DNA from 2 places in the Flavobacterium sp. PLA-DH12 genome. Region 1 is predicted to be linked to the other one. Evidence: riboswitches for the same ligand, from Rfam matches in the RefSeq annotation. Region 1 holds a riboswitch; the other holds the start of a gene.

The links. A riboswitch is a leader RNA that binds a small molecule or an ion and turns the genes downstream of it on or off. The one in region 1 is predicted to bind S-adenosylmethionine.
Region 2: another riboswitch for S-adenosylmethionine. It lies ahead of AC5ZCW_RS07800 (DUF4369 domain-containing protein); the one in region 1 lies ahead of AC5ZCW_RS17020 (homocysteine S-methyltransferase family protein).

Annotation. Positions count from the first base shown of each region.
Region 1 covers NZ_JCAMPD010000009.1:3,883-7,432, reverse strand. Annotated here, with positions in the region: gene AC5ZCW_RS17025 (NAD(P)/FAD-dependent oxidoreductase) at 1-930, shown strand, start outside; SAM riboswitch class I at 1,290-1,406, shown strand; gene AC5ZCW_RS17020 (homocysteine S-methyltransferase family protein) at 1,737-2,741, shown strand; gene metH (methionine synthase) at 3,127-3,550, shown strand, end outside.
Region 2 covers NZ_JCAMPD010000003.1:349,540-353,089, forward strand. Annotated here, with positions in the region: gene AC5ZCW_RS07790 (PAS domain-containing sensor histidine kinase) at 1-1,175, shown strand, start outside; gene AC5ZCW_RS07795 (response regulator) at 1,184-1,639, shown strand; SAM riboswitch class I at 1,855-1,955, shown strand; gene AC5ZCW_RS07800 (DUF4369 domain-containing protein) at 2,198-2,422, shown strand; gene AC5ZCW_RS07805 (TlpA family protein disulfide reductase) at 2,447-3,190, shown strand; gene AC5ZCW_RS07810 (aminotransferase class V-fold PLP-dependent enzyme) at 3,365-3,550, shown strand, end outside.

The sequences.
Region 1 (3,550 bases):
CTATCAGAGTTATATCCAAAAAAGCCAATTTATGATATTCCTGGATTTCCAGAAGTATTGGCAGGAGATTTAGTTGACGGATTAATGGAGCAAATCAAACAATTTGAACCAGGTTTTACTTTAGGAGAACGTGCTGAAACAGTTGAAAAACAAGAAGACGGAACTTTCATTGTAACATCAAACAAAGGAACTAAATTCCACGCGCCAGTTATTGCAATTGCTGGAGGTTTAGGAAGTTTTGAGCCTCGTAAACCACTTATCGAAGATATCGAGTTTTATGAAGATAAAGGAGTGAAATACTTCATCAAAAATCCTGAGAAATTCAGAGATAAAAGAGTTGTTATTGCAGGAGGAGGAGATTCAGCATTAGACTGGTCAATTTTCTTAGCAAATGTAGCTTCAGAAGTAACTTTAATCCACAGAAGAAACGAATTCAGAGGCGCTTTAGATTCAGTAGAAAAAGTACAGGAATTAAAATCAGCCGGAAAAATTAAATTAATCACTCCAGCAGAAGTTATCGGAATCAATGGTGCTGAGCATGTTGAGTCATTAGATATCGAAGAAAACGGCGCACACCGTAAAATCGAATGTGACTACTTCATCCCACTTTTCGGATTGACTCCAAAATTAGGTCCAATTGGAGACTGGGGATTAGAAATAGAGAAAAATGCTATTAAAGTAAATAATGCATTAGATTACCAAACTAACATTCCTGGAATCTTCGCAATTGGAGACGTAAATACATACCCAGGAAAATTAAAGTTGATCCTTTGTGGTTTCCACGAAGCAACTTTAATGTGCCAAGCTGCTTATTCAATCATTAACCCAGGTAAAAAATATGTATTGAAATATACAACGGTTTCAGGTGTAGATGGTTTCGACGGAACTCGTAAAGAAGCGCCAAAAGCAGTTGTGAAGGCGATTGTTTAATCTGAGGTGCTGAGGTTCTAAGGTACTAAGGCGCTAAGGTTTTTAAATATTGTAAAGCCCAAACTTTTTAAAGTTTGGGCTTTTTTAATTACCATGAATAATCCCAGAGGGATGATATATTTATAGAAAAGAAATTATTCGTTTGCAAAAGCTCCAGCGGAGCGAAATATATGTCGCTCTGCTGGAGCTTTTGCGTTGTGTAGATTGTTTTCTATAAATATTATGCTCCTCCGGAGCTAAATCAAGCAAAAGATAAAACCTAAGAACCTTAGCACCTAAGTCCCTCAGAACCTTAGAAAAAAAACATTTGCAAATCGAAACCCTATTTCATAACTTTGCACTGTTCTTAAAATTATTGTTCGTTATCACGAAAGGCGGAGGGATAGACCCGATGAAACCTTAGCAACCCTTTATCATAAAGAAGGTGCTAAATTCTACTTTATACGATATTTTCCAGTATTAAAGATAGATAACACAAATACATACTCGTATTTCTCAAAACTTTTCTCGATAACATATAATATTTACTGAAACAACTCAGTAAAGGAGCGAATCATTGGCGCATTTTTGCAGTCAGTAGTTCCCGCTTTTCGTTGCAATCTTTTGATTTTTTAAAGAAAAAATCAAAAGGATTTCCACTTCAATCGGGGCTAATGAGCCAGCAATAGTGCATTTTTGGAATTAATGTGAAAAAAATATCGAAGGTTAAACCCGACAGGTTTTCAAAACCTGTCGGGTTTAAATAGAACCTTCAAAAATTATAATTAAAAAAGCTTTGTGCCTTAGCGCCTTAGCGGCAAAAGAATATGGCAATTACAATTCAAGAAGCAATAAAAAAAAATATCCTAATCCTTGACGGAGCAATGGGAACAATGTTGCAACGCTATAATTTCTCCGAAGAAGATTTCAGAGGAGAGCGTTTCAAAGATTTCCCGCATCCGTTAAAAGGAAACAACGATTTACTATCCCTAACACAACCACAAGCGATTCGCGATGTACACGCCGCATATTATGAAGCAGGTGCTGACATTGTAGAAACCAATACCTTCTCTGGAACGACAATCGGTATGGCCGATTATCACATGGAAGATTTGGTTTACGAGTTAAACTACGAATCGGCAAAAATCGCACGCGAGGTTGCCGATGAGTTTACCGCTAAAAATCCGGAAAAACCACGTTTCGTAGCCGGTTCAATCGGACCAACAAACCGTACAGCGAGTATGTCGCCAGATGTAAACGATCCAGGTTACAGAGCCGTAACATTTGACGATTTACGTATTGCTTACAAACAACAAGTCGAAGCTTTAATGGATGGTGGTTGTCATTTGCTTTTGGTCGAAACAATTTTCGATACATTAAATGCAAAAGCAGCACTTTTTGCAATCGAGGAAGTAAAAGAAGAACGCAATCTGGATATTCCAATCATGGTTTCAGGAACGATTACCGATGCATCTGGAAGAACGCTTTCTGGACAGACAGTTGAAGCGTTTTTAATTTCAGTTTCACATATTCCGTTATTAAGCGTAGGATTCAATTGCGCTCTTGGAGCCGATTTGCTGAAACCGTATTTAAAAACATTAGCACATAACACAAGCTTTAATGTTTCGGCACATCCAAATGCAGGATTGCCAAATGCATTCGGACAATACGATGAAACGCCAGAGCAGACGCAAGTTTTCATTAAAGAATATTTAGAGGATAATTTAATCAATATCATTGGTGGTTGTTGTGGAACAACGCCAGATCATATCCGATTAATGGCTGAGGTTGCGAAAGATTATAAGCCTAGAGTGGCGCCGGTAATTGGGTAAACATTTCCGTTTCCTGCAAGGTTTTCAAAACCTTGTAGGTATAATTTGTTGACTTTAAAAGATAGAAACCTACAAGGTTTTGAAAACCTTGCAGGTTGAAATGAGAATAAAATGTTCGGTACGAACAAATTGTCGGTAGAAACGTTGAATATAATATTGAAATCTCGGGAAATATAAAACATTTTATGAAACCGAGACCGCGTGAGGGATAGAAGTGAAAAGCCCACAGCCTGACGAAGGAAGAGCGAGGACTTGTAACGGATAGCCCGACCAGAAGGGGTACGCGCAAAATATTAAAAAGATTACAGGTTTAATAACCTAAAAAAATATAGAATAAAAAACTTAGAACCTTAGAATCTCAGGATCTCAGTAACTTTAAAAAGAAATGACAGAAAAAAGAAGAGACCTTGTATTATCAGGATTAGAACCGTTGATTATTACGCCAGAAAGTGTTTTCGTGAATGTTGGCGAGCGTACGAATGTAACAGGTTCAAGAAAATTCCTAAGACTTATCAAGGAAGAGAAATATGACGAGGCGCTTGATATTGCAAGACAGCAGGTAGAAGGTGGAGCACAGATCATCGATATTAATATGGATGAAGGAATGCTTGACGGTGTTACTGCAATGACTAAATTTTTGAATTTAATTGCGGCAGAACCAGACATTTCGAGAGTGCCGATTATGATCGACAGTTCGAAATGGGAAATCATCGAAGCCGGTCTGAAAGTAGTACAAGGAAAAAGCGTTGTAAACTCGATTTCGTTAAAAGAAGGTGAAGAAGCCTTTATTCATCACGCACGATTGATCA
Region 2 (3,550 bases), on a different contig from region 1:
TTGGTGCTTCAAGCGATATTACTTCGCAGAAAGAACTTCAAAATGTAATTGCAGAAAGCGAAGAAAAATTTAGGCAGCTTGCAGATCTTGTGCCACAAATTATCTGGACATCTAATCCAGAAGGATTTATAGATTATTATAACAGCCGCTGGTACGAATATACTGGTTTCAATGAACATGAATTTGGAGATTCAAGTTGGATGCCCGTACTTCACCCAGACGATGTTTCTTTAGTCTCAAAAACTTGGTATCAAAGTGTTCATGCAGGAACTTCGTATCAGATTGAGTTTCGTTTAAAAAATGCCAATACGGGAGAATACCGTTGGTTTTTGAGTAAAGCGCTTCCAATAAGAGATAAAGAAGGCGTAATTACCAATTGGTTTGGTACTTGCACTGATATTCATGAGCAAAAATCGATTACCGAAAAATTGGAGATTTTGGTGGCAGAGCGTACCAAAGAATTACAGCGTTCCAACGACGATTTACAGCAGTTTGCCCATGTTGCATCCCACGATTTAAAAGAGCCCGTTAGAAAAATCAAAACATTTTTAAGCCGTCTCGAAGATCATCTTAGCGAACAGTTAGACGAATCATCTTCAAAATATATTGAACGAATTCATGTTGCGGCAGACCGTATGTTTACTATGATTGACGGTGTGTTGGCCTATTCTAAAATCAATGCCGATTTGCAAAAAGCAACGGTTGTCGATTTAAATGAAGTGATTAAAAATATAGAAAGCGACCTTGAAATCGCGCTTCAAAAAACAGGAGGTAAAATTTACTATGAAGAGCTCCCTGTGGTTGAAGGAGCTTCTGTATTGCTTTATCAATTGTTTTATAACCTGATTAACAATTCTATTAAATTTGCTAGAGAAGAAGTGTCGCCCCAAATCACAATTAAAGCAAATGAACAAATTGAAGACGGAAGAAGAGTGGCGGTAATTACGGTAGAAGATAACGGAATTGGCTTTGAAGACAATCAAACTGGACGTATTTTTGAAACTTTTACCCGCTTAAATTCCAAAGATCGTTACGAAGGAACGGGCTTAGGTTTGTCTCTCTGTAAAAAAATTGCCGAACGGCATGGAGGAAGTATTAGCGCAACAGGAATTGCTGATAAAGGAGCAGTTTTTAGCATAACACTGCCATTTGAACAAAAAGAAAAAGACATTTAATTAAAACTATGGGGAAAAAGATAATTTTATTGGCAGATGATGATCAGGATGATGCAGAAATGTTTTGTGAAGCACTGGCAGATATAGATGAAAGTATTATTTGTCATTGTGCCGAAAATGGAAGCGAAGCGTTAAAATTACTCGAAAAACAAGAAGAAATTCCAGGGATTGTCTTTCTGGATTTGAATATGCCTATAATGAACGGGTGGGAATGTTTGAAAAGGCTGAAATTGAATGAGAATTATAAAGGAATTCCAGTCGTTATGATTTCTACTTCTTCACATAAAAACGATTTAGAAGCGGCAGCAAATCTTGGTGCTGTATGCTATTTTGTCAAACCAACTGATTTTAAGGATCTAAAAAAGGTTCTTGGATCGATTACTTCAAACCTTGATAAGGGATTAAAAAAAGCACTTTTCGATCTAGAAAAGAATAAATTTCTGCATGTGTTTACTGCTGAATAAGTAAAATACTTTGCTTTTCTATGAAAAAAAAGTATGAATTTCTTTTATAAAAAGGAGTTTGTAAATAAAAACAAATTTATTTTAATTTATTGATTTTTATAGCGTTGTGGTTTTATTAGCGCCATTTTTTTAAAGAAAAAAATAAAAAACACAAATTAAACTTGACTAATTCGGTAGAATTAATATATATTTGTGTCAGAAAAATTAAAAAATGATACTTATCCAGAAAGACTGAGGGAATAGGCCCATTGAAGTCTTAGCAACCTGTTGCCGAATAAGGTGCTAAATCCTTCCGCTTTAAGCGGGCAGATAAGAAAGATTTCATCCGAAAATCTGTTTAAGTTCATCCAATTAAAAATTATTAAAATGAAAGCAGAATCATTTTTATACGCCGGTTATGAGCTTATGAATTCCATTTTCGAAGAAAACAGCTTTGCCTTTTTCTAGCGAGAATAGATTAGTTCTACCAAATTTCCTTCTTTAAATAATTAAAATTCGCTAATGTCCTTTGGCATTGGCCAGAAATTCTTTTGTATAATCTTAAAAACTAAAAATAAAATGAAAAAAATACTATTGGGTTTTGCTTTGTTTCTTGGAGCCGTTCAAACTCAGGCGCAGGAAAGTAATTTACAATTAAAAGGAACTGTTGTCGATACAGTGACACAATATGTTTACTTGCAGAAGTTTCACAATAAAATGTTTACCACGATAGATTCAGCAAAGGTAAAAGACGGAAATTTTAGTTTTAAAACAAAAGTAAAAACACCAGAATTATACGGTTAAAGTGTCAATACAGAAAGCTCGCCTTTGTATGTTTTCCTTGAAAAAGATGCAATTTCGGTAAAACTGAGTCCAAAGAAATATTATACCGCTTCTGTAGTGGAAGGTTCGGCTTCTCAAGATTTATTCGAAACCTATAAAAAGAGCAAAGATGTAGAAATCAGCAAATTCATAACAGAAAATCCAAAATCTATTGTTTCTGCTTATGTATTGTACAGAAACTGGTCTTATAGATTAACGCCAGAGCAGATTACCCAAAACATTGCTTTGCTGGATAAAAGTCTTCAGAATACCACTTACGTGAAAGAATTAAAAGAATTGGCTATTGTTTTAGACGGATTAGCAGTAGGCAAAAAAGCCCCTGATTTTACAACCAATGATCCTGAAGGAAAACCAGTTCGACTTTATGACAATTTAAAAGGAGGTTATACTCTAGTAGATTTTTGGGCTTCATGGTGCGGTCCATGCCGAAGAGAAAACCCAAATATTGTAGCGGCATACAAAGAATTTCATGATAAAGGATTCAACATCGTAGGGATTTCTCTAGATAAAAAGAAAGAAAACTGGATTAAGGGAATTAAGGATGATAATTTAACCTGGACACATGTTTCTGACTTACTTTTCTGGAACAGTGCCGTTGCTAAATTATATGGAGTTAGAGCTATTCCTGGGAATTATTTAGTAGATTCTAAAGGAATAATCGTTGCTAAAAACCTGCACGGAGAAGAATTGCAAGCTACGCTAAAAAGGCTTTTAGAGAATAAAATTTAATAAAGAAATACGCAACCTTGTCATTCCGAGGAACGAGGAATCACACTAGAGAATCCATATAGAAAGTCGTCAATCTTTGTCGAGTTACGTGTGTGATTTCTCCTCCGTCGAAATGACAAAAAGAAGAATAAAACACTTGCAAATACAATTTAGTTAATTAAAATGATAAAGGAAATGAATGCTATTGAACCAACAACAAAACCAACAGAACCTGAGTGTTACTTCTCTAAGTTTAGAGAAAATATAGTAGGAATTGACCACACTTTCGAATCGGTTTACGGAGAACAAAATTTAGTTTATGCAGACTGGGTTGCCAGCGGAAGATTATACACTCCGATCGAAGATATCATGCTCAATAAA